Regions from separate parts of the Janthinobacterium sp. JF4 genome, predicted to be linked through region 1. Evidence: predicted binding sites of a transcription regulator. Region 1 holds the regulator's gene; each other region holds the start of a gene.

Region 1 (8,500 bases):
CGAGTCGAAATCGTTCAAGCTGTACCTGAACTCGTTCAACCAGACCAAACTGGACAGCCCGGATGCGCTGCTGGCCCTGCTCAAGCAGGATTTATCGACTGGTTTCGGCGCGCCCGTGCAAGTGGAGCTGACCTTGCAGGAAGATTTCGGCAAGCTGAAAATGGGCGAGTTCGACGGCGTGCTGCTGGACCGCCTGGATCTGGAAATCACGCAATACACGCCCTCGCCGCTGCTCTTGAATGCGGCGCTGGACGAGGCGCCGGTGGAAGAAAAACTCGTCTCGCACTTGCTCAAATCGAATTGCCTGGTGACGGGCCAGCCCGACTGGGGCAGCGTGCAGATCGCGTATGCGGGACCGCAGATCGACCAGGAAAGCCTGTTGCGCTACCTGATCGGTTTCCGCGAGCACAATGAATTCCACGAGCAATGCGTGGAGCGCATCTTTGTCGATATCTTGCGTCAATGCAAGCCGCAAAAGCTGTCCGTGTATGCGCGCTATACGCGCCGCGGCGGCCTCGATATCAATCCCTGGCGCAGCAACTTCAGCACGGGAGCGATGCCGGGCAATCTGCGCAACGCCCGTCAGTAACGCTAGGCAACACCGCGCCACACCACAAAACCATGCCAGCAGGAATGTTGGCTGTGTTTTAAAACAACGTTGCAGTCGTGCCGCAGAGCATGTCAAAGACGCTGAAAAATCGGAAAATCGGCATTCGGCGGCGGAAAAACCGGCGCGCCGCGTGTTTTTAATCAGGAAATAGCCGATACACGCCGACGTTATTTTTTTGATAAAATGATGGCAACATGGGCCGTAGCGCCCACTGCGCCCGCAGCGGGCGTATACTGTTGAGAATTGGCGTTACAGGCCGCGAAAACAGGCCTATAATTCGGCTCGCAAGCCCTCTGCGCATTGCACCATTTCATTGAGTGTCATGACTAATCTTAGCAAAATACTATCTCTCGAAAACGTCCTGCTGGACCTGGAAGTCTCCAGTAAAAAGCGCGCCTTCGAGCAAGCCGGCCTGATCTTCGAAAACAATTACGGCATCGCCCGCTCTACCGTCTCGGACAATCTGTTTGCCCGCGAACGTCTGGGCTCGACGGGTCTGGGCCATGGCGTGGCCGTGCCGCATGGCAGGGTCAAGGGCAGCAAAACCTTGAAATCGCCGCTGGGCGCCTTCGTGCGCCTGGCCGAACCGATTCCGTTCGAGTCGCCCGATGGCAAGCCCGTCAACCTGCTGTTTTTCCTGCTGATTCCCGATCATGTCACCCAGCAACATCTGGAAATCCTGTCGGAAATCGCCGAAATGTTTTCCGACGATGCCTTCCGCACGGCGCTGGCCACGGATCCGGAACCGAAATCCGTGCATTCGCGCATCGTCAATTGGCAACCCAGTCTGCAAGCGGCGGGTTAAACTCAGGTATTCCTCCACTCCTGAAGAAGACTGCCATGTTGCAAACGCCGCTGACGATACAACGCCTGTACGACGATAATCGTGAAAGTCTGCAACTGGGCTGGTTCGCCGGCTTCCCCGGCGGCGAACGCCTGATCTCGGGCGACGTCTCGTCGGCCGCCGACCAGGTGGGCCACTTGAATCTGATCCATCCGGGCCGCATCCAGGTCTTCGGCCACCAGGAAATCAATTACTACCAGCGCCTGAAGGTCAATACGCGCACCCACGTGATCGGCGAGCTGATCGCCGGCGGCCCGCCCGCGCTGATCATCGCGCAAGGGCTGGAAACGCCGCCCGACATCCTCGCCATCTGCGACGAGCAAAACATCCCCCTGTTCTCCACCCCGCTGCCGGCCGCGCAAGTGATCGACTTCCTGCGCGTCTACCTGTCGAAAAAACTGGCGCAGCGCATCATCATGCATGGCGTGTTCATGGACGTGCTGGGCGTGGGCGTGCTGATCACGGGCGATTCGGGCCTGGGCAAGAGCGAACTGGGCCTGGAGCTGATCTCGCGCAGCCACGGCCTGGTGGCCGACGACGCCGTCGAGTTCTCGCGTATCGCGCCGAACATGATCGAAGGCCGCTGCCCGCCCCTGCTGCAAAACCTGCTGGAAGTGCGGGGCCTGGGCTTGCTCGACATCAAGGCCATCTTTGGCGAAACAGCCGTGCGCCGCAAGATGCGCTTGAAACTGATCGTGCACCTCGTGCGCCGCAACGCGCTGGAAGAGGAAGTCGAGCGCCTGCCCTTCCTGTTCCCCACGGAAGACGTGCTCGGCCTTCCCGTGCGCAAGGTCGTCATCCCCGTCGCCGCCGGCCGCAACATCGCCGTGCTGCTGGAAGCGGCCGTGCGCAACACCATTTTGCAGCTGCGCGGCATCGACACCTTGCAGGAGTTCATGGAGCGGCAAAGGTTGGCAATGAGCGGCGATTAACAAGGTCGTTAGCGGGGCCGCCGAGGCGGGGCAAGGCTCCGCGTAATCCGACGGCATTGTTAGCGGGTGTCGGCAGGAGCCCTCGCTTGCAAGCGAGGACCGTTACGCAGGCACGCAGCCATGCTGCGTGAATTCCCTGCTGCACCGCTTTGCGTTAAACCGACCTACGAAATACACATACGAAATTGCAATCATTTGTAAAGATCATTGCCTTGGGAGCACAGTGCCGATCTTTATTGTATGATCGCCGTATGCATATCGTCCTTATCACCGGAATATCCGGCTCCGGTAAATCCGTCGCGCTCAATGTGCTGGAAGATACCGGCTACTATTGTGTCGACAACCTGCCACCGGCCTTGCTGCCCAGTCTGGTGCAAACGCTGCTCGACGAAGGTACGCCGCAACTGGCCGTCGCCGTCGATGCGCGTAGCGCCGAGTCGCTGACCAGCCTGCCGCACAATGTGGCCCTGCTGCGCGACCAAGGGCACGACGTCAAGGTCATGTTTTTGACGGCCACCACGCATTCGCTGGTGGCGCGCTTCTCGGAAACGCGGCGCAGCCATCCGCTGTCGCACGAATTGCGTCCGAACCAGAATCCGGCCAGCCGCCGCACCCTGATCGAGTGTATCTCGGAAGAGCGCGAACGCCTGTCGGCCATCGAGCAGCTGGGCCATGTGATCGACACGTCGGAACTGAGCGCCAACAAATTGCGCGCCTGGATCAAGGATATCGTCGCCTCCGAACGCGCGCCGCTGACCCTGTTCTTCGAATCGTTCGCCTTCAAGCTGGGCGTACCGCTCGACGCCGATTTCGTTTTCGACGTGCGGGCCTTGCCCAATCCCTATTATGACCTGGCGCTGCGCCCCCTCGACGGCCGCGACGCTCCCGTGATCGCCTTCCTCGACGCGCAGCCGAGCGCGCTGGAACTGCTGGCCGACATCCGCGCCTTCATCGAGAAATGGCTGCCGTCATTCAAGTCCGACAACCGCAGCTACCTGACGGTGGCCCTCGGCTGCACGGGCGGCCAGCACCGCTCCGTGTACATGGCGGAACGGCTGGCGCAATACTTCGGCCCCAATGAAAGAGTCGTGCTGCGCCACCGCGAGCGCAGCTAGTTAATCGAGGTGGCGCAGCGGATGCGCCGCGGCAGGCCAGACGGGCGCAAAGAAGCGCGCCACCATGGCCGCGTCGACCTCGTCCAGGCTGGCAGGGTTCCAGCGCGGCGCATTGTCCTTGTCCACCACCAGCGCGCGCACGCCTTCGAGCACTTCGCCATGCGCGAAATTGTGGCGCACCACCGTGCGCTCCATGCGCAGGCAATCGGCCACACCCAGGTGGGCGCCACGCTGCAGCAATTCCAGGGTCACCGACATCATCAGCGGCGAACGCAGGCGCATGGCCGCCAGGGCCCTGGCGGCGAACCCGCTGTCGTCCTGTGCCAGCGAAGCCATGATGGCGGCCACGGAAGGGGCGCCGAAATGGCGGTCCAGCGCCGCGCGCGCCGTGGCCAGGGCAGAAACGCCCGCCTCGGCCTGGAACGGCGCCGCCAGCGCCTTGATGGCCACCGGCAAGGCCTCGCCCGGCGTCGATTCGAACAGGGCCAGCAGCGCTCCCATCTGCGCCTCGGGCAGGTAGACATCGGCCAGGCCCGTGTACAGCGCATCGGCCGCGTTGATCGTCAAGCCCGTCAAGCCCAGGTACAGGCCCAGTTGACCGGCCAGGCGAGACAGGAAATAACTGCCGCCCACGTCGGGAAACAGGCCGATATTGACTTCCGGCATGGCCATGCGCGTGCGGCCCGTGACGATGCGCAGTCGGTTGCCAGGCCCGGCTTGCGCCACGCCCATGCCGCCGCCCATCACCACGCCATCCATCACGGCGATATACGGTTTCGGATAGAAATGAATGAGATGGTTGAGCGCATATTCTTCCGTAAAGAAATCTTCCAGCAAGGCGCTGCCGCCTTGCGGCGTGGCCAGGCCCGCATCGTAAAAGAAACGGATGTCGCCGCCGGCGCACAAAGCCTTGTCGCTGCTGGATCGGATGACGACGGCGTCCACCTGCGGATCGTCGCGCCAGGCCAGCAGGGCCGCGCTCAGGGCGCGCACCATCTCCAGCGACAGGGAATTGAAGGCTTTCGGACGGTCGAGCACGATATGCCCGGTACGGTGTCGGATGGAGGTCTGGACGAAGTCGCTCATGGCAAAATGAAAAGAAGTAAGAGTGGAGGACATTCTAGCGCCTGCGCGGGGAAGATTGCGTTCAACAGGTCCAGGCGCAAAAAAGGGCGCAATGTGCGCCCTTAGTTGATCACAACTGCTGGAAGCGGGTGGCCTTAGACGGCGACGACGGCGTCTTCCTCTGAGTTGTCTGGCAGATGCTTGATCGCCTCTTTACCGTGCCCTTGCACTTTGGTTTTGTACTTCATCACTTGCCTATCGAGCTTGTCGATCAGGGTATCGATGGCGGCATACAGGTCGTGCGCCAAGCTTTCCACATAGACAGTTTTGCCACTCAGGCGCAGGTTGACTTCGGCCTTTTGACGTTTTTCTTTCTCTTTGAGGTTATCCACGGTCAGAATCACGGCAATATCGATGACTTGATCGAAATGACGTTTCACGCGCTCCAGCTTCGTTTGTACGTATTCACGGATGGCTGGTGTCACTTCGAGATGATGTCCGCTGATGGTGAGATTCATACACACTCCTAAAGATGATCGGGTTCGTGCGGTCCATCCTATCCGGCCCGCAGAGGAACCGAAAAAAACTTACAAACACTTACGCAGGCTCACTGGCGGAATTTTCAATGCTTCCCGGTATTTGGCAACAGTACGTCGCGCAATCACCATGCCTTGTTCCCCCAGCATGTCCGCAATCTTACTGTCGGATAAAGGATTTTTAGGGTCTTCTGCTCCTGTCAGTTGCACGATCAATGCCCGTATCGCCGTCGATGACGCTTCGCCCCCCGCTTCGGTGGCGACGTGGCTACCAAAGAAATATTTCAACTCGAACATGCCGTGCGGGGTCAGCATGTACTTTTGAGTTGTTACCCGCGAGATAGTACTCTCGTGTAAACCCAGTGTATCAGCTATTTCACGGAGCACAAGGGGGCGCATGGCAACGGCCCCATGCGAGAAAAAGTTCTTTTGTCTTTCTACTATCGCCTGCGCCACGCGCAGGATCGTGTCGAAGCGCTGGCGCATATTCTTGATCAGCCACTTGGCTTCCTGCAACTGTGCGCCCATCGCGCCCTCGCCCTTGCCCTGCTTGAGCAAGTTGGCGTACATGGCGTTGACGCGCAGGCGCGGCATGACGTCGTTGTTCAGGGTGACTTGCCAGCCGTTGCGCGCGCGCTTGACGACGACGTCGGGCACCACGTAATCGGACACGTCCGAGGCGAACACGGCGCCCGGATGCGGGTTGCATTGGCGAATCACCGTCTGCGCTTCGCGCAAGTCTTCATCGTCGCAGTCGAGGGCTTTTTTCAGCTTGTTGAAGTCGCGCTGGGCAAACCAGGCCAGGTGCTTTTCCACGATGACGAGGGCCATGCGGCGCGTCACCATGGCGATGTGCGGCAAGCGCTTGATTTGCAGCGCCAGACATTCGGACGCATTGCGCGCGCCCACGCCCGGGGGATCGAAACTTTGCAAGAGAGACAAAGCCGTGCGCATCTCGTCGGCGTCGATTTCCAGCTCTTCCGGCAGGCGCGCCAGGATGTCGTCGAGCGACTCTTCCAGGTAGCCATTGTCGTCGAGCGCGTCGATGATCAGCTCGACCAGCGCGCGGTCGCGCAATTCGAGCACCGTCACGCGCATCTGCTCCATCAGGTGTTCGCGCAGGGTGCAGTGATGGGCCTCCAATTGCGGGCGCGAATCTTCGTCGTCGGGCGCCTTGCCCCGGCTCGCCTCGCTCCAGTCGCTGTCGCCGCCGTCCGCGGCGGCCGGGCCCTCGCCCGCCTCGCCGTCAAAGGTTTCCGCTTCGGCCGGCGCCGCAGGCGCCTCCTGGCTTGGCGGCTGGGGCGGCGCTTCGGCCGGCGCGGCCGTGGAACTCAAGGCGCCGTCGGACAGCAGGCGCAGCGAACGGTCGAGCGGATCGTCCAGGCGTTCGAGCAAGGGATTGTCCGTCAGCAATTGCTCTAGTTCCTGGTGCAATTCCAGGGTAGACAATTGCAACAGGCGTATCGATTGCTGCAACTGCGGCGTCAGTGCCAGGTGCTGCGAAGTGCGCAGCTGCAATGATTGTTTCATTGGCTTACATACGGAAGTGTTCGCCCAGATAGACCCGGCGTACCGACTCGTTCGCGATGATGTCGTCGGGGCGTCCCGACGCCAGCACCGAGCCCTGGTTGATGATGTAGGCACGGTCGCAAATACCCAGCGTCTCGCGCACATTATGATCGGTGATCAGCACGCCGATATTGCGCTCCTTCAAGAAGCGCACGATGCGCTGGATTTCGATCACGGCGATCGGGTCGACACCGGCGAACGGTTCGTCGAGCAGCACGAAACGGGGATCGGTGGCCAGCGCGCGGGCGATCTCCACGCGGCGGCGCTCGCCGCCGGACAGCGACAGCGCCTGGTTCTCACGCAGCTTTTCAATCTGCAAGTCGGCCAGCAATTTATCCAGCCGCTCCTCGATCTCGGCCTTCGTCAAAGGACGGCCTTCGACGGTCTGGATCTCCAGCACGGCGCGGATATTGTCTTCCACCGTCAGCTTGCGGAAGACGGATGCTTCCTGCGGCAGGTAGGACAGGCCCATCTGCGCGCGGCGGTGGATCGGCAGGCTGGAGATGTCCACGCCGCTGATATCGATGCTGCCGCCGTCGGACGGCACCAGGCCGACGATCATGTAGAACGAGGTGGTCTTGCCGGCGCCGTTCGGGCCCAGCAGCCCCACCACTTCGCCGCATTCGACTTGCAGCGAGACATCATGCACGACTTGCCGCTTGCCATAGGTTTTTTGCAGCCCGCGAACGATCAGGGTGCTGCCGCAACGTGTATTGTCCATTATTTCTTTCCTGGCGCAGGCGTGGCCGGCGCTTTCTCCGCCGCCGGCGCCTTGGTCTTCGGCTGGATCACCATGCGCACGCTGCCGCCATCGGCGGTGCTGGTGCCGCTATCGGAATTTTCCATCGCAAACACTTCCTTGCGGCTGTCATACGAGATGAAGGCGCCATTGGCCACGTCGGTCACTTTCGTGCCTTCCAGGCGCGTCAGCTTGGCTTTGGAAAACAGTTTCACCACTTCCGTCTTGTTGTCGTATTCCACGCGCTCCGCTTCGCCTTCGACCCACAGGTCGCCCGCGCCATCGCGCTTCTGGCGGAAGGTGGCCAGCTTGCCGGGATCGGCCCAGAAGGTAATGAACTGGTAGCCTTGCGGGTCTTCCGTGATCAGGGCCCGGCCCGCCTTCATGGTCAGCGTCCCCTTGACCAGCACGACGTCGCCCGTCAGGGTACGCACCTGCTTGACGTCATCGACGTGGCCACTGCGTGCCGTGATGACGGCTTCCTTCTCGGAATCGGCCTTCTCGGCATGCGCCACGCCCATCACGCCCAACGAGCAAACGGTCGAGAATAGAGTCAACAGCAAGATATTCTTCATAGTATGGTTTCCTTGTTTCGTTCTGTCATTTTGCCGCCGCGGCCGGGCGCGGTTTCGGCGGGAGGACCATGCGCAGCGCATTCTGCACTTCCACCACGCCGGTGGCGTTATTGGCCTTCATGCCGATGCCATTGATGCGCGAGGCGCCCGTCAGGATATCGACAGGCACGTCCGTTTCCATTCTTTCCTCGTCCGGAAACACCGTCAGCGCTTCCGTCCTGACCGTCAGGTTCTGCGCCTTCGGACTGGCCACGCGGTCGATCACGACCTTGCGGTGCAGTTGCAGCCGGGTATTGTCCTGGTCGATATGCGCCAGTTCCGCATTCATGTTCAACGGCGGCATGCCGGGCGTGAGCTTGCGCACGAAGGGCTGGTCGATATCGGACGAATCGTCCAGCGGATAATGCGTGAGCTTGGTGCCCGACACAATATAGCTGGGCTTGCCTGTCAAATCCATGCGCACCATGCTGAAATTGGTGATGAAATAGTCGGGCTCATCCAGATGCTTGCTGGCC
Region 2 (8,500 bases), on a different contig from region 1:
TTCTCCACGGCTTGCGCCCACATGTGGATGCCGACATAGGTCGCTTCCATCGGGTCGTTCGTCACCACCGAACCCGCATTCGGCAACTTTTGCGCCACGGCATACGCTTTCCACTGCCTGATGAAGGCCGCGTTGACGGGATTCTTGACGGACTCAAAATAATTCCAGGCCGCCAGGTGGCCCAGCAAGGGCTTGGTATCGATGCCGCGCAACTCTTCCTCGCCCACGGAAAACGCAACGACGGGCACGTCCGTGGCTTTCAGACCCGCATTGCCCAGTTCCTTGTAGAACGGCACGTTCGAGTCGCCATTGATGGTGGAAATGACGGCTGTCTTGCCGCCCGTGGAAAACTTCTTGATGTTGGCGACGATGGTTTGATAGTCGGCGTGGCCGAACGGCGTGTAGACCTCGCTGATATCGCTATCCTTGACCCCTTTGCTTTTCAGGAAGGCGCGCAATATCTTGTTGGTGGTGCGCGGATATACGTAATCCGTGCCCAGCAGCACGAAGCGCTTGGCGCCGCCGCCATCCTTGCTCATCAGGTATTCGACGGCGGGTATCGCCTGCTGGTTCGGCGCGGCGCCCGTATAAAACACATTCTTTTCCAACTCCTCGCCCTCGTATTGCACCGGGTAAAACAGCAGGCTGTTGAGTTCCTTGAACACCGGCAAGACGGATTTGCGCGACACGGATGTCCAGCAGCCAAACACGACGGCAACTTTATCCTGCGCCACCAGCTGGCGCGCTTTTTCCGCGAACAAAGGCCAGTTCGATGCGGGGTCGACGACGACGGCTTCCAGCTTCTTGCCCAGCACGCCGCCCTTGGCATTGATCTCGGCGATCGTCATCAGCGCCACGTCTTTCAGCGACGTCTCGGAGATGGCCATGGTGCCCGACAGGGAGTGCAAGATGCCCACCTTGATCGTATCGGCGGCCAGGGCCGACTGCATGGTGATGGACGTGGCCAGGGCCAGTGCGCCGGCGGCGGCCGCTTTCAGGATGATGCGTCGTGACATGGGGACTCCTGTGATGGGTTCGTGGGGGTCGGGCTGGGCTACGATGTTGTTAAAGCAGAATGCATGCCAGCGCCAACCGTCGTCCGCCATGGTGCGTGCACGCCAGCGCCGCACGAAAAAAAACCTGGCCGCACAAGGACTGTGCAGCCAGGTTTCAAATTGCCGTAAAACGGTGCGCGGCAGGCTTTACATCTTGCGCGGTGCACCTCGCAAACGGCGCCAGCCCTTGCGGCCCAGCGGGAACAACAGCACGAAAGCGATCAGCCACGGCAGGATATAGGCCATGGCCGTGATGGCGTTGGCCACGCCTTCCGACAGGTTTTCCGTGAAATTGCCCAGTGCGCGCTTGACGGGGCGCCAGAACGATTGTCTGCCTTCGGCGCTGATGACCACATTCAGCAAGTCCGTATCAATACGCTGCATCAACAGCGCATTGGCCGCCGTCGCCTGCTCCAGTTCCACTTGCACGGTGGCCAGTTCCTTGGTGACCTTGATCAGGGCATCGACGTTGGCGCCCGAGCGCTTTTCCAGGTCTTGCAGCTGGGCCTGGTACTGCCTGAGCATGTCCAGGCGTTTCTTGCTGTCGAGCACAGGACGGCCCAGGTCCTCCACCTTGGTGCCCTGGCTGGTGACGTCGCCTTCGGCCGCGACCAGCGCAACGAGCTTCTTGATACCGGCAGGCTTGGCGCGCATGCTGATGCGCGCATGCACGTAGCGGCCGCTGTCGACGCTGGAATCGAGCAGCAAACAGCCGTTTTCCGTATCGGCCTTGCAGGCGGCGACCACTTTCTCATACAGGGGCCGCACTTGCGCTTCGCGCGTATCGACGCTGACATTATGTTCATAGGCAAGGAACTCGCTGCCCTTTTCCTTGCCGTCAAGACGGGCAGCGCTCGACTGCCCGCCGCTCTCGCCCTTGCTGCCGCAGCCGGCCAGCAGCATCAGGCCAATCAGGCATATGGATATTTTTTTCATGATTTCTTTCTTTGGATTATTTTTGCAGCGGCAACAATTCGATATCGGGCAAGTGCGCCGCCACATCCTGCACGGTCGCATGGCCGGTCAGGGACGCCACTACCTGCGGCAACGGTGCCGGCCAGATTTCCGGCAAGTCGCGCTCTTCGGGCGCCAGCACGGGAAAGGCCGGCTGCTCGCGTGGCGGCGTGAAGGCGGCCGCCCTGGCGCGCACGGCCGGATGGTCGCTGTCGCTGTACAGGCTGAAAAGTCGGTAGACATGGCATCCAGGTCATGCAAAAAGATAATGCGCGATTCTAGTCGAAGCGGCACGAAATCGAGCGTTTCCTTGCGCAGGAACAAAGAAAAACCTTGCGTCAGGCTGGCTGCGCGGGGGCCGGCGACTTTGGCGGCGGGCCGGTAGCTGGTATCATGCGGACAAACGCAGCAGGCCCTATTGGCCCCGCACATGGCACTACCTTGCGAAGCGGCCCCCGCCGCCGACGCCTCCCTACAGATCAGAGAAACGAGTTCCCTATGAGCACTTCATCGTCCCACCCATCGTTCTGGCGCCGAATCCCGCTGGCTTTCGGCGCCTTCTTCAGCACCCTGTCGGACGCAGCCTATGCGGCCCGCGTGGAAAAACTGTCCCTGCCCGAGGCTGCGCCCGTGGCGCCTGCTCCTGCGCCAGCTCCCGTGCCGACGCCGGCCGCCGCTCCCATCATCTTGAAAGAAGCGACGCCGGACGCCGCCCTGCAACTGCTGGCCCTGCTGCAACGCGAAGCGCGATTGATCGACTTTACGCAGGAAAACCTGGGCAGCCATGCCGATGCCGACATCGGCGCGGCCGCCCGCGTGGTGCATGAAGGCTGCGCCAAGGTCATGCGCGAGTATTTCACCATCGAGGCCGTGCGCCAGGAAGCCGAGGGCAGCCGCATCGTGCTGCAGGAAGGTTTTGACTCCGCGCAAGTTCGCCTGACGGGCAACGTGGTCGGCTCGGCGCCATTCACGGGCACCCTCAGCCACCGCGGCTGGCGCGCCTCCAGCGTGCGCCTGCCGAAACTGAGCGGGCAGCACGACGCCGCCATCCTGGCACCGGCCGAGGTGGAACTGTGAACGATCAAACCAACACCACCGCGCGCTACGCCATCGGCATCGACCTGGGCACCACCCACAGCGCGCTGTCGTATGTGAACCTGGTCGAAAGCGATGGCGAGCAATCGAGCCACGGCGTGCTGAAGGTGCCGCAGCTGTCGGCGCCGGGCACGGTCGAAGACCTTGCGCTGCTGCCGTCGTTCGTCTACCTGCCGCACGCCGATGAAGTGGCGGCGGGCGACCTGGCCCTGCCCTGGGTCACCGAGGAAGCGGAAGCGCCATTCGTCGTCGGAGAAATGGCCCGCAGCCGCGGCGCCACCACGCCCATACGTCTGGTCTCAAGCGCGAAAAGCTGGCTGTGCCACCCGGGCGTGGACCGCCGCGCGGCGATCCTGCCGAACGACGCGCCGGCCGAAGTGGCGCGCATTTCGCCCATCACGGCCGCCACGCGCTACCTGACGCACTTGCGCCAGGCCTGGGACAACGCCCACCCGCAAGCGCCGTTCGCCGAGCAGGAAATCACCGTGACGATTCCCGCATCCTTCGACCCGGCCGCGCGCGAGCTGACGATGGAAGCTGCGCAGGCGGCTGGCTACACCTCGCTGACCCTGCTGGAAGAGCCGCAGGCAGCCCTGTACAGCTGGATCCAGACCAGCGAAGGCCGCTGGCGCAAGGAAGTCAAGCCGGGCGACATCATCCTGGTCGTCGACGTGGGCGGCGGCACCAGCGACTTTTCGCTGATCGCCGTCCTCGAGCGCGACGGCGTGCTGGAACCGCACCGCGTGGCCGTCGGTGAACACATCCTGCTGGGCGGCGACAATATGGACCTGGCGCTGGCCCACCTGGTGGCCCGCAAACTGGCCGCCAACGGCACCCAGCTGGACGCCTGGCAGATGCGCGCGCTCACTTATGGCTGCCGCAGCGCCAAGGAAAGCCTGCTGGCCGACAGCGGCCTCGATGTGGCACCCATCGTCGTGCCGAGCCGCGGCTCGAAACTGATCGGCGGCTCCATCCGCACGGAACTGACGCGCGCGGAAGTGTCCACCTTCATCCTCGACGGCTTCTTCCCGCAGGTGGAAGCGTCGAGCCGCCCCGCCGTGCGCACGCGCGCCGGCCTGACGCAACTGGGCTTGCCGTATGCGCAGGACGCGGCCATCACGCGCCACCTGGCCGCATTCCTGGGCCGGCAAGTAGCGGCGACAAGCGAACTGGAAGGCTTTGCGGGCCGCCAGGCGGACGGCGCCAGCTTCCTGCACCCGACGGCCGTGCTGTTCAACGGCGGCGTCTTCAAGTCCGACCTGCTGGTGCAGCGCATCATGGCCACCGTCAACGACTGGCTGTACATGGAAGGCGCGGAACCGGCGCGCATGCTGGCAGGGGCCGACCTGGACCTGGCCGTCGCGCGCGGCGCCGCCTACTACAGCTACGTGCGGCGCGGCCATGGCGTGCGCATCCGGGGCGGCACGGCCAGTTCCTTTTATGTCGCCATCGAGTCGGCCATGCCGGCCATCCCCGGCATGGAACCGCCTATCCAGGCCCTGTGCGTGGCGCCGTTCGGCATGGAAGAAGGCAGCGAACTGGAACTGCCGGGCCAGCAATTCGGCCTGGTCGTCGGTGAACCCGTGCACTTTCGCTTCTTCGCCTCGTCCACGCGCCGCAACGACCAGATCGGCGACCTGCTCGACTTCTGGGGCCCCGATGAATTGCAGGAGCTGAGCGAAATCCAGGCTACTTTATCTGCCGAAGGCCGGTCGGCCGGCGACGTCGTGCAGGTGAAACTGCATGCGCGCGTGACGGAAGCGGGCACCCTGGAGCTGCTGGCCGTTTCCCCTGATGGCGCCGAGCGCTGGAAAGTGGAATTCGACGTGCGCGGCACGCCGCAGCAATAAGCATGCGCAGCGCTGTGGGCAAGCCGGCCTTCCTGGTCGGCATCGACCTGGGCACCACCAACACGGTGGTCGCCTATGCCAATGCGGCCAATGCGGCCGATATGCAGGCAGGAATCGAGCTGTTCGCCATCGAGCAGCTGGTCGCTCCCGGCGAAGTGGGCGCACGCCCCCTGCTGCCTTCCCTGCGCTACCACCCTGCCGCCGGCGAACTGGCGGCGGGCGACTTGCAGCTGCCCTGGCCGCAGCAGGACGCGGCCGGCGTGGAGCATGCCGTGCTGGGCGCCCTGGCGCGCCAGCTCGGCGCGCAGGTACCGGGCCGGTTAGTTGCCAGCGCGAAGAGCTGGCTGTCGCATGCGAACGTGGACCGCCAGGCGCCGATTTTGCCGTGGGACGCCGATGCCGACGTGGCCAAGGTGTCGCCGGTGGCGGCCAGCGCCAGCTACCTCGCGTATGTGCGCGCCGCGTGGAATCACCGCTTCCCGCACGCTCCCCTCGAAGAGCAGGAACTGGTGCTGACCATTCCCGCCTCGTTCGACGAGGGTGCGCGCGCACTCACCTTGGCATCGGCGCGCATGGCGGGCTTGCCCACGCTACGATTGGTGGAAGAACCGCAGGCCGCCTTTTATGACTTCCTGCAGCGCCGGCGCGCCACGCTGCGCGCAGACCTGGCCAATACGCGCCGCATTTTAGTGTGCGACGTGGGTGGCGGTACCACCGATTTCAGCCTGATCGACGTCGCCTTCGATGACGATGGCAAACCGCAGCTCACGCGCAGCAGCGTGGGCAACCATTTGATCCTCGGCGGCGACAATATGGATCTGGCGCTGGCCCACCTGGTGGAAACGCGCATGGCGGCAGGCAGCGAAGGCGGCATGAAGCTATCGGCCGCGCGCCTGTCGCAGCTGATGGAGCGCTGCCGCGCCGCCAAGGAGCTGCTGCTCTCCAGCGACGCACCAGACAAGGCCACCGTCACCCTGCTGGGCGCCGGCTCGCGCCTGATCGGCGCCAGCCGCTCCGTCGACGTCACGCGCGAGGAAGTGGCGGCCATGGTGGTCGACGGCTTCTTCCCGAAAGTGGAATTCAACGAGACGGCGAAAAAGGGTCGCGCCGGCATCGTCGAATTCGGCCTGCCGTATGCGCAGGACGCGGCCATCACGCGCCACCTGGCCAGCTTCCTGCAGCAGCATGCCGGAGAACTGCCCGACACCCTCTTGCTCAATGGCGGCGTGTTCCGCGCCGACGCGCTGGCGCGCCGCCTGGCCGACACGCTCGCGCACTGGCGGGGTCAGCCCCTGACCATCCTGCATAACGACAATCCCGACGTGGCCGTGGCGCGTGGCGCCGTCGCCTACGCGCTGGCGCGACGCGGCCAGGCGCCGCGCATCGGCGGCGGCTCGCCGCGCAGCTACTTCCTCGTGCTGGGCGAAGCGGGCAAGGACAAGCGCGCCGTCTGCATCCTGCCCCGTGGCAGCGCCAGCGGCGAGGAAATCCGCCTGACGGAACGCCTGTTCGCGCTGCGCCTGGGCCGGCCTGTGCGCTTCCACCTGGCCACGTCCCTCTTTGAGGCGGGCACGCCGCCGCGACTGGGCGAGATCGTCGACCTGGACGCCGGCGAGTATCTGCGCCTGCCGCCGCTGGCCAGCGTGCTGCACGATAAACAGGATGCCAGCGACAAGCGCGAAATCACCGTGCAGCTGGCCACCGTCATGACCGAGGTCGGGACGCTGGAAGTGCATTGCGTTGCCGCAGCCGATGCCGGCCAGCGCTGGCTGCTGGAATTCCAGCTGCGCGCTGGCAAGGAAGAGCAAGGCGATGGCGAGGCTCAATCCATCTCGCCGCGCGTGAAAGAAGCGGTCGAGAAGATCGAGCGCATCTTCGGCGGCAAGGCGCAAAAGGTCGAAGTCAAAGAAGTGCGCCAGCTACGCCAGCACCTGGAACGGGGGCTGGGCGGGCGCGAAAGCTGGGAGACTCCCCTGCTGCGCCAGCTGTTCGACGCCTTGCTACAACGCGCGCGTGGGCGGCGCCGCTCCACCGAGCATGAGCGGGTCTGGCTGAACCTGGCGGGCTACTGCCTGCGCCCCGGCTATGGCGACGCGCTCGACCCGTGGCGCATCGAGCAGCTGTGGGCCCTGTTCGACGCGGGCGTGCAGCATTACAAGGACAACCAGGTGTGCGCCGAATGGTGGACCCTGTGGCGCAGGGTCGCCGGCGGCTTGAGCACGCAGCAGCAACTGCGCCTGCTGGACGACTTCGCCTTCAACCTGCAAGCCGATGCGGCCCAGCGCGGCAGCCGCCCCGTCACCCTCGTGAACGGCAGTGACGACGACATGCTGCGCCTGGGTGCATCGCTCGAGCGCATCCCCGGCGCCTACAAGGCGGAAGTGGGCGCCTGGCTGATCAAGCGGCTGGACACGGCCGCCAGGAAGGGTGAAGCGGCCGACACGAATACCCTGTGGGCGCTGGCCAGGGTAGGCGCGCGCCAGCCCTTCCACGGCAGCGCGCACGAAGTGGTCGACAGCGCCACCGTGGCCGAATGGCTCACTATGCTGCTGGCGCTGGACTGGAAAAAGACGGAGCCGGCGGCGTTTGCCGCCACCCACCTGGCACGCATGACAGGCGACCGCTCGCGCGACATCGCCGAAGACCTGCGCGCCACCATTCTGGCCCGCCTGAAAGCCGTCGGCGCCCCGCCCCTGTGGCAGGCGATGGTCAGCGAAGTGACGCAGCTGGACGAAGCTGTTACCCGGCGCATGCTGGGAGAGGCGCTGCCGCCGGGGTTGAAGCTGATCGGCTGATCGGCTTCCAGCGCAGCCTCCCCCCTACACCAGCGCCACCACCAACACCAACACCGCCAGCGGCGCCTGCACCAGCACGATGCCCGGATGCGTGCGGCGCAGCTGTGCCCAGACGGACAGGCCAGCCACTTCCTCGTGCGGATGGTGCGCTTCGTCGCGCAGGGACATCGCGTGCAGGAACATGCCGGCGATCAGGGGGCCGGGGTTGACCCACCAGCCCTGCTCGAGCAAGCCGCGCGACAGGTAGATGGCCAGCGCGCCGATGGCAAACGGTGAAGCCCACACCAGCGCCAGCATCAGGCGGATGCCATAGAATTCGAACAGGGTGCCCAGGCGGTGCAGGCGGCTGAAATCGTGGTCTTCCATGCGCTTGTCGATGGCCAGTTCGGCGCGGCCGTACAGTGTCCACAAGCCGCCGAACAGGCAGCCCAGCAGCACGCCGATGACGATGTCGGCCACGAACACCGCATATTTGTTGACGTCGGCCGTGCCGATGCCGAGCGACGTGTGGGCGGCCGCGTGCAGGTGCAGGCCGGCCTGCTCGCCTTCGGCCGTCGTATAGCGGTCGCGCACGTCATACGTGCTGCCGATGTAGACGACTTTCTTGCGCAGTGTGTCGTCCGCCACGCCAGCCTCGCCATCGCTCAGTTTGACGCGTGTGCGCGTGGGATTCAGGAATGCCGGCGCCACGGCGGCCGGGTGAAACGGCGCGGTGACGGCGTTCTGCTCCGCCGCATCCTTCGCATCGCCG
Region 3 (6,110 bases), on a different contig from region 1:
TGACAGCGGCAGCCTCGAGTTCAGCCATACGACACCAGTGCTGGGCCTGCTGTATAAACTGACGCCGAACGTCAACGTCTACGCCAGCGCCGCGCGCGGCTTCGAAGCGCCCACCTTGAATGAGCTGTTTTACTCGGGCACGGGCGGCGGCTTCAATTACCAGCTGAAACCGGCCACCAGCACCAACCTGGAAGCGGGCATCAAGGCCAGGATCAATAACAACACGCACATCAACGCGGCCGTGTTCCAGATCAAGACCAACGACGAACTGGTGGTCGACAAGTCCAGCGGCGGGCGCACCAGCTATCGCAATGCGGGTAAAACCTTGCGCCAGGGTATGGAAGTATCGCTGGACTCGAACCTGTCGTATGGTTTCACGGCAAAAGTGGCGCTCACCAGCCTGCACGCCGTGTATGACCAGGCCTTTGGCAGCGTGCGCGAAGGTAGCCGCTTGCCGGGCGTGCCCAGCGCCAACCTGTTTGCGGAACTGGCCTGGAAAGACACGCTCGACCGTTTTGGCGCGGCGCTGGAAAGCGTGGCCAGCAACCAGATCTACGCGGAGGACAGCAACAGCGAAAAACCGGCGCCCGGCTATACGGTGTTCAATGCGCGCTTCAACGCCAAGCAAAACGTGGGCAACTGGCGCTTCAAGGAATTTGCCCGCCTGAACAATCTTTTCGACAAGACCTACGTGGGCTCCGTCATCGTCGGCGACAGCAACAAGCGCTACTATGAAGCGGCGCCGGGACGTAATTGGTTGCTGGGCGTTAGCGCGCAGTACTCGTTCTAATAACAAAGCCCGCACATCGACCGATGCGCGGGCTTTTTATCATGCGGCATGGCCTGTTATGGCCGTGCTTCCTTCACGCCATATTTCTCGAAGATGGTTTTCAATTCGCCGCTGGCGGCCATCTCGTTCATGGCTGCCTGCAGCAACTTGCCCACGTCGAGTTGCTGGCGGCTGACGGCCAGGCCCACGGCCCAGCCGGTACGCGGCAAGCGGGCGAACGCCACTTCGCTCAAGGGGAAAGCGGGATCGCTTTTCAGCACTGATTCGATTTCCGACCGGTTGGCCAGCACGGCGTCGAGCTTGCCCGCCTGCAATTGCTGCAAGGCTTCGGCCGCCGTGTCGAAGATACGCACGTCGTCACGGTACTTGCCATTGTCTTCACCCAGCATCAGCATGGCCGCGATCGACACCTTTTCCACGCCGATGCGCTTGCCGGCCAGCGAAGCGACGCCCTCGAATTGCGGCACGGCTTGCGCGCTGCGCGCCAGGCGCACGGTTTCCACGTAGTACGGCGCGAAGATCTCGACCTTGTCGTTATCCGCCATCAACTTCTTGTCGACCGGCACATGCAACATCACATCGGCGGGACCATAACCGAGGTAATGCCCCTTCCACACCATATTGCGCAAATCATCGTTCAGGTTTTCGCCAGCGGGAAATGGCAGCAAGCTCAGTTTCAAACCCAGCTTTTTCGCCAGCGCTTCGGCGATGTCGATATCGATGCCAACGCCCTTGTCGGAAAACGGCGCGAACTCATTGTACACAGCCACTTTCAGGCTGCCCGACTGCTGCACTTTCTGCCAGTCGGCATGCGCCGGCGCGGCTGCGCACAGCGCCAGGCAGGCGAGCGAGAGCATCGCGCGCGCGCCATGGAGTTGAAATGAACGCATGGGACTCCTTTATGATCAGTTCGACTCGCGGCGGGTTTCCAGATAGGTCTTGATGGCCCACATGGCTTCCTGGTTGAACACGCCCTCGAACGGCGGCATGTACACGGCGCCATTGCGCACTTTACCGTGGCGGATGGTGGTCAGGTAGTAATTATCCGTCTCCTTGTAGCAAGCCTGTTTCTTTGTCTCATTCTTGATACTGAAACAATCGCGGTCAAGCTGGCGCAAGTCCGGTGCGATACCGCCCGAGATGGCTTCGATGCCATGGCAGCGGGCGCAATTCTGATTGTAGGCCGAGGTGCCCACCGTCAAGGCCAGTTTGTTGCCCCGATACGGATTTTGATCGAGCCACTTGTCGCCCACCTTGGGCAAGCCCGTGGTGTCGACGCCTTGCGGCGTGACATTGCCGTGCGCATAGGCATGCGGTAAGGTCAGCAGGGAAGTGAGGGCAACGGCGCCGGCGGCGGCAACGCCGAGCAGGGTACGAATGGAATAGGACATGCTGGTCTCCTTGGTTTTTTTAGTGAATATCCAAGAAGAGCAAATGCCATGCCATGCGTATATGCCCCACGTCCGGCCACCCATGTATCAATTTGGAACAGCTGCAACAGCTAGTTGTGTCACCGCGCGCGTCAAGCGGCGGCCACCGTGCAGATGCTGCTCCGCTCCTGCTGCTCGAAAGTAATACGCACGGGCAAAAATCGGGCAATCACCTCCGCATTCGTCAGTGCATGCTGCGAGACCTTGCTGCAACTGAAGCTACCGCCGCCGGCCAGCGCCATGGGCAGCAAGAGCTGGTCGGCCAGGTGCTCGCCGACGGCCGCGTCCGTCTTGAGATAGGCGCGCACCTCGTTCAACAGGCGCTTGGCCACGGATTCGGCCAGCAAGGACTTTTCACCGAAAGCAGTAAACACTTCCGTGACATGCTCATGCTCCAAGGTCAGCAACAAGACATTGCCCGGTCCCTGCTCCGACGGCAAGCCGACGATGCGCAACTGATTGCCGCTCCAGCCCATGCCGCCGGCGACACGCTCGAGCTCGCGCTCGGCCACCCGCACGTGCACGCCCGCCACCACGCTTTCCGCATACCCCGCCTTCCGTTCACCGCGCTGCAGCAATGCGATGGGGCGCAAGCGCTGGCACGGTTGCACGGTGGCCATCACCTCGCCGCCGCCTGCGGGATGAAAGCCATAGCGTTGCAGCGAAATATCCACCTCGGCCCCCATCTGTTCCAGGACGCGGCCATACGCGCGCTGCAGGAAATGCACGGGCGGCGCCATGGCATTGTGCGTGCCACCACTGATGCGCACGGTAGAAGCTCCATCCGCATGCAGCAGGGCCGGCAACAGGGTTTGCAATACCAGGGTGCAGCTGCCGGCGCTGCCGATGGCGAAGCGGTAATCGCCGCCGCGTATGGGGCCAGGCACGAATTCCAGGCTCGTTGCGCGCAGCGCCACTGGCGTCGTGTGCGCCCCGCAAATGGCGGCTGTCGCCTGCACGGCCAGCAGATGCTGGCGCAGCAAGCCGGGCTTTTCCCGCCCCGCGCGGATATTCGTCAGCCGGAATGGCTGCCCCGTGATCATGGACAGGCTCAGCGCCGAGCGCAAAATCTGTCCGCCGCCCTCACCTTGCGCTCCATCTATTTCTATCATCTCTGCTTTCTCTCTTATCCTTTGACGCAGACGACCTGCTTCAAGATATGCACCACACCGACCAGCTCGCGCTGCGCCAGCATCACCGCATCGATATCCTTGTAGGCCATCGGAATCTCATCGATCACGTTTTCATTCTTGCGGCATTCCACGCCTTGCGTGGCGCGGATCTGGTCATCCAGGTTGAAGCGCCGCTTCGCTTCCGTGCGGCTCATCGTGCGGCCCGCACCGTGGCTGCAGCTATGGAAACTCTCCGCATTGCCTTTGCCGCGCACGATAAAACTCTTCGCCCCCATGGAACCGGGAATGATCCCCAGCTCGCCGGCGCGGGCCGAGACGGCGCCCTTGCGCGTGACCAGCACATCCTTGCCGAAGTGGTGCTCCTTCTGCACATAGTTATGGTGACAGTTGACGGCTTCCACGTGCGTCTGGAACGGTTTATGGATGACCGTGCGCACGGCGGCGATCAGGTTCTGCATCATCACTTCTCGGTTGTTGCGCGCAAACCGCTGCGCCCAGCCGACCGCTTCCACGTAATCGTCGTAATGCTGCGTGCCTTCGGCCAGGTAAGCCAGATCCTGGTCGGGCAGGTTGATGAAGTGGGTGCGCATATCCTGCTTGGCCAGTTCGATGAAGTGCGTGCCGATGGCATTGCCCACGCCGCGCGATCCGGAATGCAGCATGAACCATACGGAACCCTGTTCATCGAGGCAGACTTCGACGAAGTGGTTACCGCTGCCCAAAGTCCCCAGGTGACGATAATTGTTCGTATTTTTCAGCTTCGGCGTTTTCAGGCAGATGGCGTCGAATTCATCCTTCAATTGCAGCCACGCGGCATCGACCACCGAGGGCGGCGTATGCCAGGACCCCTCATCACGGCCGCGATGTCCGCGCGTCTTCGGCGACATCCCGTGCGGAATGGCGCGTTCGATGGCGCTGCGCAGCGGCGCCAGATTATCGGGCAAGTCATTCGCCGTCAGCGTGGTCTTCGCCGCCATCATGCCGCAACCGATATCCACGCCCACCGCCGCCGGGATCACGGCGCCCAGGGTGGGAATCACGCTGCCGATGGTCGACCCTTTACCCAGGTGGACGTCGGGCATGACGGCGATGTGCTTGTAAATGAAAGGCAGGGTCGCCGTGTTGCGCAGTTGTTTTTTGGCCGCTTCTTCGACAGGCACGCCACGGGTCCACATTTTGACGGGACGGCTGCCTTCGGTATGCAGGACTTCGTATTCTTCGTTTTTCATCTGCTTCTTTTCTTCTATTTTATAAGGGGTGATGACAAGGCTTGGTAAAACGTCTGCCGACGTATCGGCTCTGGAGGTAGGTATTGGCCATTTCGTTCCTCCCTGCTCTCTACTTTCATCTCGTTGCTACACTCTCTATTGCAAGCGCTGTGCCAGCTTTTAATATTTCACCCAAGATACCTATAAACCATTGATTTAATTAAATAATATTTCAATACATGTTCTGCCGAGCAAGTTCCTGCGCATTACAATCTAAACTATAATTATCTTTTAAGATAAATAGTTATCCAATTTATGCAAGCAAAACGCACCGTTGTCATTGGTTTTCTCGGCACGCAGCTCGACAACGGCAAGGGTGCTGCGCGCTGGGAAAAGTGGCGTCCCAGCGTCGCCCTGACCCAGCATGAAGACAAGATCATCGACCGTTTCGAGCTGCTGTACGCGGGCAGCCAGTTTGACAATCTGGTACGCCAGGTATCGCAGGATATCGCCAGCATCTCGCCTGAAACCACGATGATCGCCCACGAACTACCCATCAGCGATGCCTGGGACTTCGAGAACGTGTACGGCGCCCTCTACGATTTTGCCAACAACTACCCGTTCGATCCGGACAAGGAAGACTACTGGATCCACATCACCACCGGCAGCCACGTGGTGCAGATCTGCATGTTCCTGATGACGGAAGCACGCTATTTCCCCGGCCGCCTCGTGCAAACGTCGCCACCGAAGCGCCAGGGTGCCGGCAATCCCGGCAGCTACGCATTGATCGACCTCGATCTGTCGCGCTACGACCAGATCGCCCAGCGTTTTACGCGCGAACAGGCTGAAGGCGTGGCCTTCCTGAAGTCCGGCATCGCCACGCGCAATGCGAAGTTCAACGGCATGATCGATGAAATCGAGCGCGTCGCCATCAAATCGAAAGCCCCCATGCTGTTGATGGGGCCGACCGGCGCCGGCAAATCGTTCCTTGCGCGCCGCGTGTATGAACTGAAAAAATCGCGCCACCAGATCGATGGCAAATTCATCGACCTCAATTGCGCCACCCTGCATGGCGATGGCGCCGCCTCTACCCTGTTCGGCCATATCAAGGGGGCATTTACGGGCGCCGGCGCGGACCGGCCCGGCTTGCTGCGCAGCGCGCATAAGGGCTTGCTGTTTCTCGATGAAATCGGTGAACTGGGGCTCGACGAGCAGGCGATGCTGCTGAAAGCCATCGAAGAAAAGCGCTTTTTCCCCGTCGGTGCCGATACGGAGGTGCAGAGCGACTTCCAGCTGATCGCCGGCACCAACCGCGATCTGGGCAAAGAGGTAGCCGCCGGCCGCTTCCGCGAAGATCTGTATGCGCGCATCAACCTGTGGACGTACGAATTGCCGGGTCTGGCGCAGCGGCCGGAAGACATCGAGCCGAACCTGGAATACCTGCTGGCGCAATATGGTGCCGAGACGGGTGAACGCGTGCGCTTCAACAAGGAGGCGCGCGAGCGCTTCATGCGTTTCGCCGCGTCGCCTTCGGCCGCCTGGAGCGGCA
Region 4 (8,500 bases), on a different contig from region 1:
GATCGAGGCCGGCACTTCCTGGCTGGGGTGGGCGATGCGGCTGCCGCTGACGACCACCGTATCCATGAGTTGCCCGTTGGCCGGATCAGCTGCCTCGGCGGCAAAGACGTGGGGGACCAGGGTGGCGCTGCCGGCGACAAACAGGCTGGCGATGGTGTTCAGGCGGAAACGATGCTGCATGCGGATTCTCCAATGTGAATAAAAGCCTGCTTGAGCGCGTGAGCGGCACAGGTCTGCATAGTCTTATCAAGCAATATGCCTGCCATGTCTCCATTGGTGGGCTGAAATTATACGCTTGTCCGTGGCACGGCGTTTGCATACAGCAATTGTCATAGGCGCCGATGCCGCGCGTTTTTCCTGTGTTTTTCCATTGAAAAGGTGATTATGCCCAACTTCTTCTCGCGCTTGCGCCAGGTGTGCTGGCTGCTGCCTGCGCTCGCCAGCAGCGCCCTCCAGGCCGCTCCGTTTGCCTATGTCCCCAATGAAAAATCGGGCACCTTGAGCGTGATCGACACGGCTACCGACCAGGTAGTGCGCCAGATCGCCGCAGGCAAGCGGCCGCGCGGCATCGCCGCCGACCCCACCGGGCGGCAATTGTTTGTCACGGACGCCGCCAGCAGCGCCTTGTTGCTGATCGATAACGCTGCCGGCACGCCCGTGCGCGCGGTGGCGCTGGGCAAGTCGCCCGAAGGTGTCAGCGCTTCCCGGGACGGTCATTATGTGGCCGTGGCCGTCGAGGAAAACAATAGCGTGGCCTTGCTCGATGGCCACACAGGTACCTTGCTCGCCGATATCAAGGTGCAGGGACGTAATCCGGAACATGCCGTGTTCAGTCCCGATGGGCGCTGGCTGCTGGTCAGCGCGGAAGAGGCCGAGCAAGTCGACGTCATCGATGTGGCGCAACGCCGCCAGGTGACTTCCATCGCCGTGGGACTGCGCCCACGCGGCATCGGCTTCAGTCCGGACTCGGGCCGCGCCTACGTGGCGTGCGAGCTGGTCAATGCCGTCTACGTGATCGACATGGCCGCGCGCAAGGCCATCGCCACCATTCCCGCTGGCAAGAATGCAAATGGCATCGTGGTCCACCCCAACGGCAAGCAGGTGTATGTCTCGAATGGCACGGACGGCACGGTGATGGTGATCGACACGGCCAGCAAGCAGGTCACGGCCACCATTGCCGTCGGCAAGCGTCCGTGGAACATGGCCATCACGCCCGACGGCGCCAAGCTGTACGTGGCCAATGGCCGCTCGAACAGCGTTTCCGTCATCGACACGGCCAGCGCACAGAAGGTGGCCGATATTGCCGTGGGCGAATTGCCATGGGGCGTGGTGATTCGGTAGTGGCGCAGAGAAGGTGTTCCAGTCTGGTACACCTGTTCCATTGTGTAGCGGCGCAGGGGGGCGGCAGCAGGGCTGGCCCGGATTGGAACAGGACGCTGCCACCTTGTTCAAAACGCCAACAGACCCGGCCCTCCTTTCATGCCCGGGGGATACGCTGAAAAGCGCGCCGGGATTGGTGCCACGCCCTTGTAACAAGGGTAAAACCGGCTAAGTTTGTAAGGGGGCGGCGAGCTGGCACGGCATTTGCGGAAGACCCCATGTACTCACCCCCATCTGTACCAGGACGTTTGATTTTAATTAAGTAATTTCATTCTAATTAACCCGATAGAGGACGACATGAATCTCGCAGACATCAGCAAACTGGGCGTAGCCAATCCCTTCAAACAACGCTATGACAATTACATTGGCGGTAAATTCGTTGCACCGGTAAAAGGTGAATATTTTCCTAACATTACGCCGATCACCGGCTTGCCATTTTGCGAAATCGCCCGCTCCACGGCGGAAGACGTCGAGCTGGCGCTGGACGCCGCGCATGCCGCCAAGGATGCCTGGGGCAAGACGTCGCCTGCCGAGCGCGCCAATATCCTGAACCGCATCGCCGACCGCATCGAGCAGAACCTGAGCCTGATCGCCACGGCGGAAACCATCGACAACGGCAAGCCGATCCGCGAAACGATGAATGCCGACATTCCGCTGGCCATCGACCATTTCCGTTATTTCGCCGGTTGCATCCGCGCGCAGGAAGGTTCCGTCGCGCAAATCGACGCGGAAACCTATGCCTATCACTACCATGAGCCGCTGGGTGTCGTGGGCCAGATCATCCCGTGGAATTTCCCGATCTTGATGGCCGTGTGGAAACTGGCGCCAGCCCTGGCCGCCGGCAATTGCGTGGTCTTGAAACCGGCCGAGCAGACGCCGGCCTCCATCATGGTGTTGATCGAGCTGATCGGTGACTTGCTGCCACCGGGCGTGCTGAACATCATCAACGGTTTCGGCCTGGAAGCGGGCAAGCCGCTGGCGTCGAGCAAGCGCATCGCCAAGATCGCCTTCACGGGCGAAACGGGCACGGGCCGCCTGATCATGGGCTACGCGGCGCAAAACCTGATTCCCGTCACTCTCGAGCTGGGCGGCAAGTCGCCGAACATCTTCTTTGAAGACGTGATGGATGCGGACGATGATTATTTCGACAAGTGCCTGGAAGGTTTTGCCATGTTCGCGCTGAACCAGGGCGAAGTGTGCACCTGCCCATCGCGCGTGCTGATCCAGGAATCGATCTACGAGAAATTCATCGAACGGGCCCTGAAGCGCGTGGCCGCCATCAAGCAGGGCAACCCGCTCGACGCTTCCACCATGATCGGTGCGCAGGCCTCGCAGGAGCAGCTGGAAAAGATCCTGTCCTACCTCGACATCGGCCGCCAGGAAGGCGCCGAAGTGCTGGCTGGCGGCGAGCGCAACACGCAGGCGGGCGACCTGGAAGGCGGCTACTACGTGCGTCCGACCGTGTTCAAGGGCAACAACAAGATGCGCATCTTCCAGGAAGAGATTTTCGGGCCAGTCGTGTCCGTGACCACCTTCAAGGATGAGGCCGACGCGCTGGCGATTGCCAACGATACCTTGTACGGCCTGGGCGCCGGCTTGTGGACGCGTGACGGTTCGCGTGCCTTCCGCATGGGACGCGCCATCCAGGCGGGCCGTGTGTGGACCAATTGCTATCACCTGTATCCAGCCCATGCCGCATTCGGTGGCTACAAGCAATCGGGTATCGGCCGCGAAAACCACAAGATGATGCTCGATCACTACCAGCAAACGAAGAACTTGCTGGTGAGCTATAGCCCGAAAGCCCTGGGCTTCTTCTAAACCGGCAACAGTCGCCGCACCTGTAGTCCAGGTGCGGCGCGCAGAAAGGGATGCCATGAGTGCAGCAATTGCCCGGGTGGTCGCCACCGATGCGGCGCTGGAAATGATGGAAAAATTGCGCCAGCGTCACGGCCCGCTGATGTTCTTCCAGTCGGGCGGCTGCTGCGATGGCAGTGCGCCCATGTGCTATGCGTTGGGCGAGTTCGATGTCAGCGACACCGATATCTATCTCGGCAATTTGAATGGCACACCGTTTTACATGGGACTCGAGCAATTCGAGTACTGGGAGCATACCCAGTTGATTATCGATGTGGTCGACGGCAATGGCGGCATGTTTTCACTTGACAACGGCACCGGCAAGCGCTTTTTGACGCGCTCGCGCCTGTTCACCGATGAAGAGTGCGCGCTGTTGCATGCCCAGCCGCATGAGCACGACAGAAAAAGTACCTGAGAGTTACACACACATACTAATAACAGAGGGAGATGATTGTGCAGAAAAAAATCATGGGGATACTCATCGGTTTGGGTTTGGCATCGCTGGCCCAGGCGGCCGACGTGGGCAATGTCAGCAATGCCATGCTCGACAACACGGCGAAGAATCCGGCCAGCGTCCTGTCGTTTGGCATGGGTACGCAGGGCCAGCGCTATTCGCCGCTGACGCAGATCAATGACAAGACCGTGGCCAAGCTGGTGCCGGCCTGGTCGTTCTCGTTTGGCGGTGAAAAACAGCGAGGCCAGGAGTCGCAGCCGCTGATTCATAACGGCAAGATGTTCGTCACGGCATCGTATTCGCGCATCTTTGCCATCGACTTGAAAACGGGCGCCAAGCTGTGGAAGTATGAGCATCGCTTGCCGGACGGCATCATGCCGTGCTGCGACGTGGTCAACCGCGGTGCGGCCCTGTACGGCAACCTGGTGATTTTCGGCACGCTCGACGCCTACCTGGTGGCGCTGGACCAGAACACGGGCAAGATCGTCTGGAAGGAAAAAGTCGATGATTACGCGGCCGGCTACTCGATGACGGCCGCCCCGCTGATCGCCGAAGGCTTGCTGCTGACGGGCGTGTCGGGGGGCGAATTCGGCATCGTGGGCCGGGTCGAAGCGCGCAACCCGATGACGGGCGATCTCGTGTGGAGCCGTCCGACGGTGGAAGGTCATATGGGCCACCGCTACGACAAGGATGGCAAGGCCATCGACAACGGCGTGTCCGGCACCGTGAACAAAACCTGGCCGGGCGACCTGTGGAAAACGGGCGGCGCCTCGACCTGGATGGGCGGCACCTACGATCCGCAAACCAAGCTCGCCTACTTTGGCACCGGCAACCCGGCGCCATGGAACAGCCACTTGCGTCCCGGCGACAACTTGTACTCGTCATCCACCGTGGCGCTGGACGTGAAAACGGGCCAGATCAAGTGGGCGTATCAAAACACGCCCAACGACGCCTGGGATTTCGACGGCGCCAACGAATTCGTCACCTTCGACATGGATGGCAAGCGCTACGGCGGCAAGGCCGACCGCAACGGTTTCTTCTATGTCATCGATGCGGCCAGCGGCAAGCTGCAGAACGCCTTTCCGTTTGTGAAGAAAATCACCTGGGCCAGCAGCATCGACCTGAAGACGGGCCGGCCGAATTTCATCCCCGCCGGACGTCCTGGCGATCCGACCAAGGGAGAGGAAGGCAAGAAGGGCACGACCGTGTTTGCCGCACCCGCTTTCCTCGGCGCAAAAAACCAGATGCCGATGGCGTACTCGCCGCAAACCAAGCTGTTCTATGTGCCGGCGAACGAATGGGGCATGGATATCTGGAACGAGCCGATCAGCTACAAGAAGGGCGGCGCCTTCCTCGGCGCCGGTTTCACCATCAAGCCTTTGTTTGACGATTACATCGGCGCCATGCGCGCCATCGATCCGAAGACGGGCAAGATCGTCTGGGAAATCAAGAACAACGCGCCGCTGTGGGGCGGCGTGATGAGTACGGCCGGCAATCTGGTGTTCTATGGTACGCCGGAAGGCTTCCTGAAAGCCGTCGACGCGAAGACGGGCAAGGAGTTGTGGAAATTCCAGACGGGTTCCGGCGTCGTGGCGCCGCCCGTCACCTGGCAGGATGGCGACACGCAATATGTGGCCGTCGTTTCCGGCTGGGGTGGCGCGGTGCCGCTGTGGGGCGGCGAAGTGGCGAAGAAGGTCAACTTCCTGGAACAGGGCGGTTCCGTATGGGTCTTCAAGCTGGCATCGAAGTAATGGGGTGAAGCACCCGGGCCACTCGGATGGGTGTCTCCCTGTCCGCCAGGTGTTTTCTTTTTGCTGACGGCGCAGGCCGTCAGTTTTTTGTTTACCAGTCCGCCTGCTATGCAAACTTGCGGTCAAAAAATGAACACTATCAGTGGTGATTGATCCGCTGCTGCACACGTTGAATACGCTTTTTCTCTTGTTCCCTCTGAACCGCGCTGGGCACGCTTATTGCCAAAGCTTGAGGTACATCAATCACTGGTGTGCACACTAAAAACAGAGAAGAAAGAGGAGAAGCAATGAACACATTGATCAAGCTGGGGAGCCTGGGTGTCATGACAATCGCAGCGATGGGGCAGGCGCAAGCCGTCGATATCAAGGCTGGCGACTGGACCGTGTCGGTGGGCGGCATCGTCAACGCCTATTACACGCAAGTGTCGTGTTCGGGCGATGCGGTGGGCGGACTGGCGCTGGGTGGCCAGGCGCTCGGTTGCGGCGGCGAAAAGGATCGCACTACCATCGGCAACGGCTTGCTGCCAAATGGATTGATCACCTCGGCAAGCTCGCGGCTGGGCGAGTACGACGTGAAAGCCTTGATCGGCATCTATAACTCGACGGCCACCGACAGCGCCATCAGCCAGAACAGCGTGGTCGATGTGCGCCAGGCCTTCTTCACATTTGGCAATGCGCAGATGGGCACCTTCAAGCTGGGCCGCGACTACGGCATCTTCGGCGCGAATGCGATCCTGTCCGACATGACCTTGTTGGGTTCGGGCGCACCCGTGCAGGCGACGCAGCGGGGCAGGGTGACCCTGGGCCATATCGGCGCCGGCTATACCTATCTGGGCAACTATGGCCAGATCATGTACAGCTCGCCGAAGTCGGGCGGCTTTGGCGCCGACGTGGCGCTGGTCAGCCCTGTTTCCGATACGCCCATCGTGGCCGGTTCGACCTATTCTTCGAAGTCGAGCCCGCAAGTCCAGGCGCAGCTGACGTATGCGCAGGAAGGCTTGAAAGCGTGGCTCGGTGTGAAGTCGCAAAAATTCACGTCGAAAACGCCGGGCGTCGATGATCTGACCATGCGCGGCGTGGAAGTGGGCGGTTCGTACCAGATGGGCCCGGCCGGCGTATTGGTCAACTTCCAAGGCGGCAAAGGATTGGGGATACTCTCCGATGCGGACCAGGGCGATACCAAGTCGAAGAACTGGCTGCTGCAAGGCACGTACAAAACGACGGACAAGCTGAAGCTGGGACTGTCCTATGGCATCAGCAAGAACGACGACAACACGGCCGGTACGGGCGGCTTGAAGTCGAACGCCAACCTGACCCTGGGCGCGTATTACTCGCTCAACAGCGCGATCACCCTGGTGGGAGAACTGGGCCAGACGCGCTCGAAAGGCTTTGCTGGCGGCGAAGCGAAGATGAAAGGCGTCTCCCTGGGCGGCATTATTTTCTTCTAACCCATCAACGCGGCGCCTTGTAACAGGGCGCCGCACGGAGCGTAGTGGATGCGGACAATGCGGTTATTCATCGGATGCTGGCTATTCCTGTTTATCCTGGGACAGGCGTGGGCGGGTGTACTGACCAAGGCCGAGCTGGCACGGCGCTTTCCCGCTCCCATCGTCGTCGGCGACAAGGAAGCCGACTTGCCCGTCTGGCCCTTGTTCCGGCAAAACGCCACGGCCACCGAGCTGGTCGGCTATGTTTTTGAATCGGTGGACCTGGCGCCCATTCCCGGCTTTTCCGGCGTACCCGTCAATTTATTGATCGCCATCGATCCACAGGGCAGTTTTCTCGACGTCGCCGTCCTGTCGCAGCACGAACCCGTGTTTCTCGATGGCTTGGGCGAAGCGCCCCTGTTTCAATTTGTCAAACAGTACCAGGGCTTGTCGCTGAAACAGAACATCGCCATCGATGCGCGAACCAAGCGCGCGCCAGATGCAAGCCACGCCGATATCGATGGCGTGTCGAAGGCCACGGCCTCTGTGCGCATCATCAACCAAAGTGTGCTGGCCTCGGCCTTGAAAGTGTCGCGGAAAAAACTCGGCTTCGCGCAAGGCCGCGACCCGGACCAGATCGCCCGCATCCGCATGGAGGTATTCGAGAAACTCAGCGTGGCGCAGATGCTCAAACAGGGCTTGATTCAACATGTACGCCTGAGTAACAAGGATGTGGAAACCCTGTTTGCCGGCAGTCCCGGCGCGGGACTCGATGCGGAGGCCACGCGCGCGCCGGACGGCGTGTTCATCGACCTGTACCTGGCCTATGTGTCTGTACCCACGGTGGGACGCAATCTGTTGACGGAACGCAGCTGGAACAAACTGCGCAACCGGCTCGACGAGGGCGACCACGCCATCCTCGTCATGTCGCGCGGGCGCTACAGCGTGCTGGACGACGATTTCGTGCGCGGCACCGTGCCTGATCGCCTGTTGCTCAAGCAGGATGGCTTGCCCATTGACATGCGCGACCTGGACCTGGAGTTGAGCCTGTCGGATGCGGGGCCGTTGCCGACGGAAAATATCGCCGTCTTGCGCATCATCAGCCAGGCGGGACTCGATGCGGCCAGTCCGCTGGCGTTTTCTCTCCCCATCACGCGCAGCAAGGGCATCGTGTATCCGGAACGCATCGCACGCAACGTGGATGTCAATTACCGCTTGCCGGCCGATTTCTATACGGCACCGCAAGGCGACGATGCCAGCTGGCGCGGCACGTGGAAGAACCGCAAGGCTGAGTTGCTTCTCTTGGCCGCCGGGCTGGCGCTGCTGGCCGGCGCTTTGGCATGGCAGAAACGCCTGGTGCGCGATGGCCGGCAATTTATCTGGTTCCGCCGCCTGTTCCTGGTGTTTACCATCGGCTTCATCGGTTATTACGCGCAAGGGCAGTTATCGATCGTCAATATCACGGGCGCACTCCAGGCGCTGCTGGCGGGGCGCAGCCTGGGCTTTTTCCTGTTTGACCCGATGACGGTGATCCTGTGGGCGTTCGTGCTGCTCAGCTTGCTGATCTGGGGGCGCGGCACGTTTTGCGGCTGGCTGTGTCCGTTCGGCGCCCTGCAGGAATTCACGGGCAAGCT

Evidence for each region. Region 1 encodes sigma-54, which starts transcription at its own class of promoters, with help from an activator protein. Its sites were predicted from a motif close to TGGCANGNAANCTGCTTT; they were not measured.
Region 2: the regulator sigma-54 is predicted to act here: its motif matches at 1,068-1,085, upstream of urtA (urea ABC transporter substrate-binding protein).
Region 3: the regulator sigma-54 is predicted to act here: its motif matches at 2,218-2,235, upstream of pedF (cytochrome c-550 PedF).
Region 4: the regulator sigma-54 is predicted to act here: its motif matches at 1,574-1,591, upstream of adh (aldehyde dehydrogenase).

What each region holds. Positions count from the first base shown of each region.
Region 1 covers NZ_JCAQAV010000002.1:94,069-102,568, forward strand. Annotated here, with positions in the region: gene queF (NADPH-dependent 7-cyano-7-deazaguanine reductase QueF) at 1-589, shown strand, start outside; gene AC54AF_RS02230 (PTS sugar transporter subunit IIA) at 933-1,415, shown strand; gene hprK (HPr(Ser) kinase/phosphatase) at 1,451-2,386, shown strand; gene rapZ (RNase adapter RapZ) at 2,638-3,501, shown strand; gene AC54AF_RS02245 (enoyl-CoA hydratase/isomerase family protein) at 3,502-4,587, opposite strand; gene hpf (ribosome hibernation-promoting factor, HPF/YfiA family) at 4,722-5,084, opposite strand; gene AC54AF_RS02255 (RNA polymerase factor sigma-54) at 5,154-6,632, opposite strand; gene lptB (LPS export ABC transporter ATP-binding protein) at 6,637-7,392, opposite strand; gene lptA (lipopolysaccharide transport periplasmic protein LptA) at 7,392-7,985, opposite strand; gene lptC (LPS export ABC transporter periplasmic protein LptC) at 8,011-8,500, opposite strand, start outside.
Region 2 covers NZ_JCAQAV010000009.1:90,664-99,163, forward strand. Annotated here, with positions in the region: gene urtA (urea ABC transporter substrate-binding protein) at 1-1,016, opposite strand, end outside; gene AC54AF_RS10525 (DUF4349 domain-containing protein) at 1,203-1,991, opposite strand; gene AC54AF_RS10530 (hypothetical protein) at 2,008-2,205, opposite strand; gene AC54AF_RS10535 (DUF2760 domain-containing protein) at 2,508-3,086, shown strand; gene AC54AF_RS10540 (Hsp70 family protein) at 3,083-4,954, shown strand; gene AC54AF_RS10545 (Hsp70 family protein) at 4,957-7,749, shown strand; gene AC54AF_RS10550 (CHASE2 domain-containing protein) at 7,774-8,500, opposite strand, start outside.
Region 3 covers NZ_JCAQAV010000058.1:13,565-19,674, forward strand. Annotated here, with positions in the region: gene AC54AF_RS25415 (TonB-dependent receptor family protein) at 1-790, shown strand, start outside; gene AC54AF_RS25420 (substrate-binding periplasmic protein) at 847-1,680, opposite strand; gene pedF (cytochrome c-550 PedF) at 1,696-2,181, opposite strand; gene rtcA (RNA 3'-terminal phosphate cyclase) at 2,313-3,332, opposite strand; gene AC54AF_RS25435 (RtcB family protein) at 3,347-4,582, opposite strand; gene rtcR (RNA repair transcriptional activator RtcR) at 4,877-6,110, shown strand, end outside.
Region 4 covers NZ_JCAQAV010000058.1:3,896-12,395, reverse strand. Annotated here, with positions in the region: gene AC54AF_RS25415 (TonB-dependent receptor family protein) at 1-180, opposite strand, end outside; gene AC54AF_RS25410 (beta-propeller fold lactonase family protein) at 385-1,341, shown strand; gene adh (aldehyde dehydrogenase) at 1,678-3,198, shown strand; gene AC54AF_RS25400 (DUF779 domain-containing protein) at 3,254-3,649, shown strand; gene AC54AF_RS25395 (PQQ-dependent methanol/ethanol family dehydrogenase) at 3,703-5,439, shown strand; gene AC54AF_RS25390 (porin) at 5,727-6,887, shown strand; gene AC54AF_RS25385 (4Fe-4S binding protein) at 6,945-8,500, shown strand, end outside.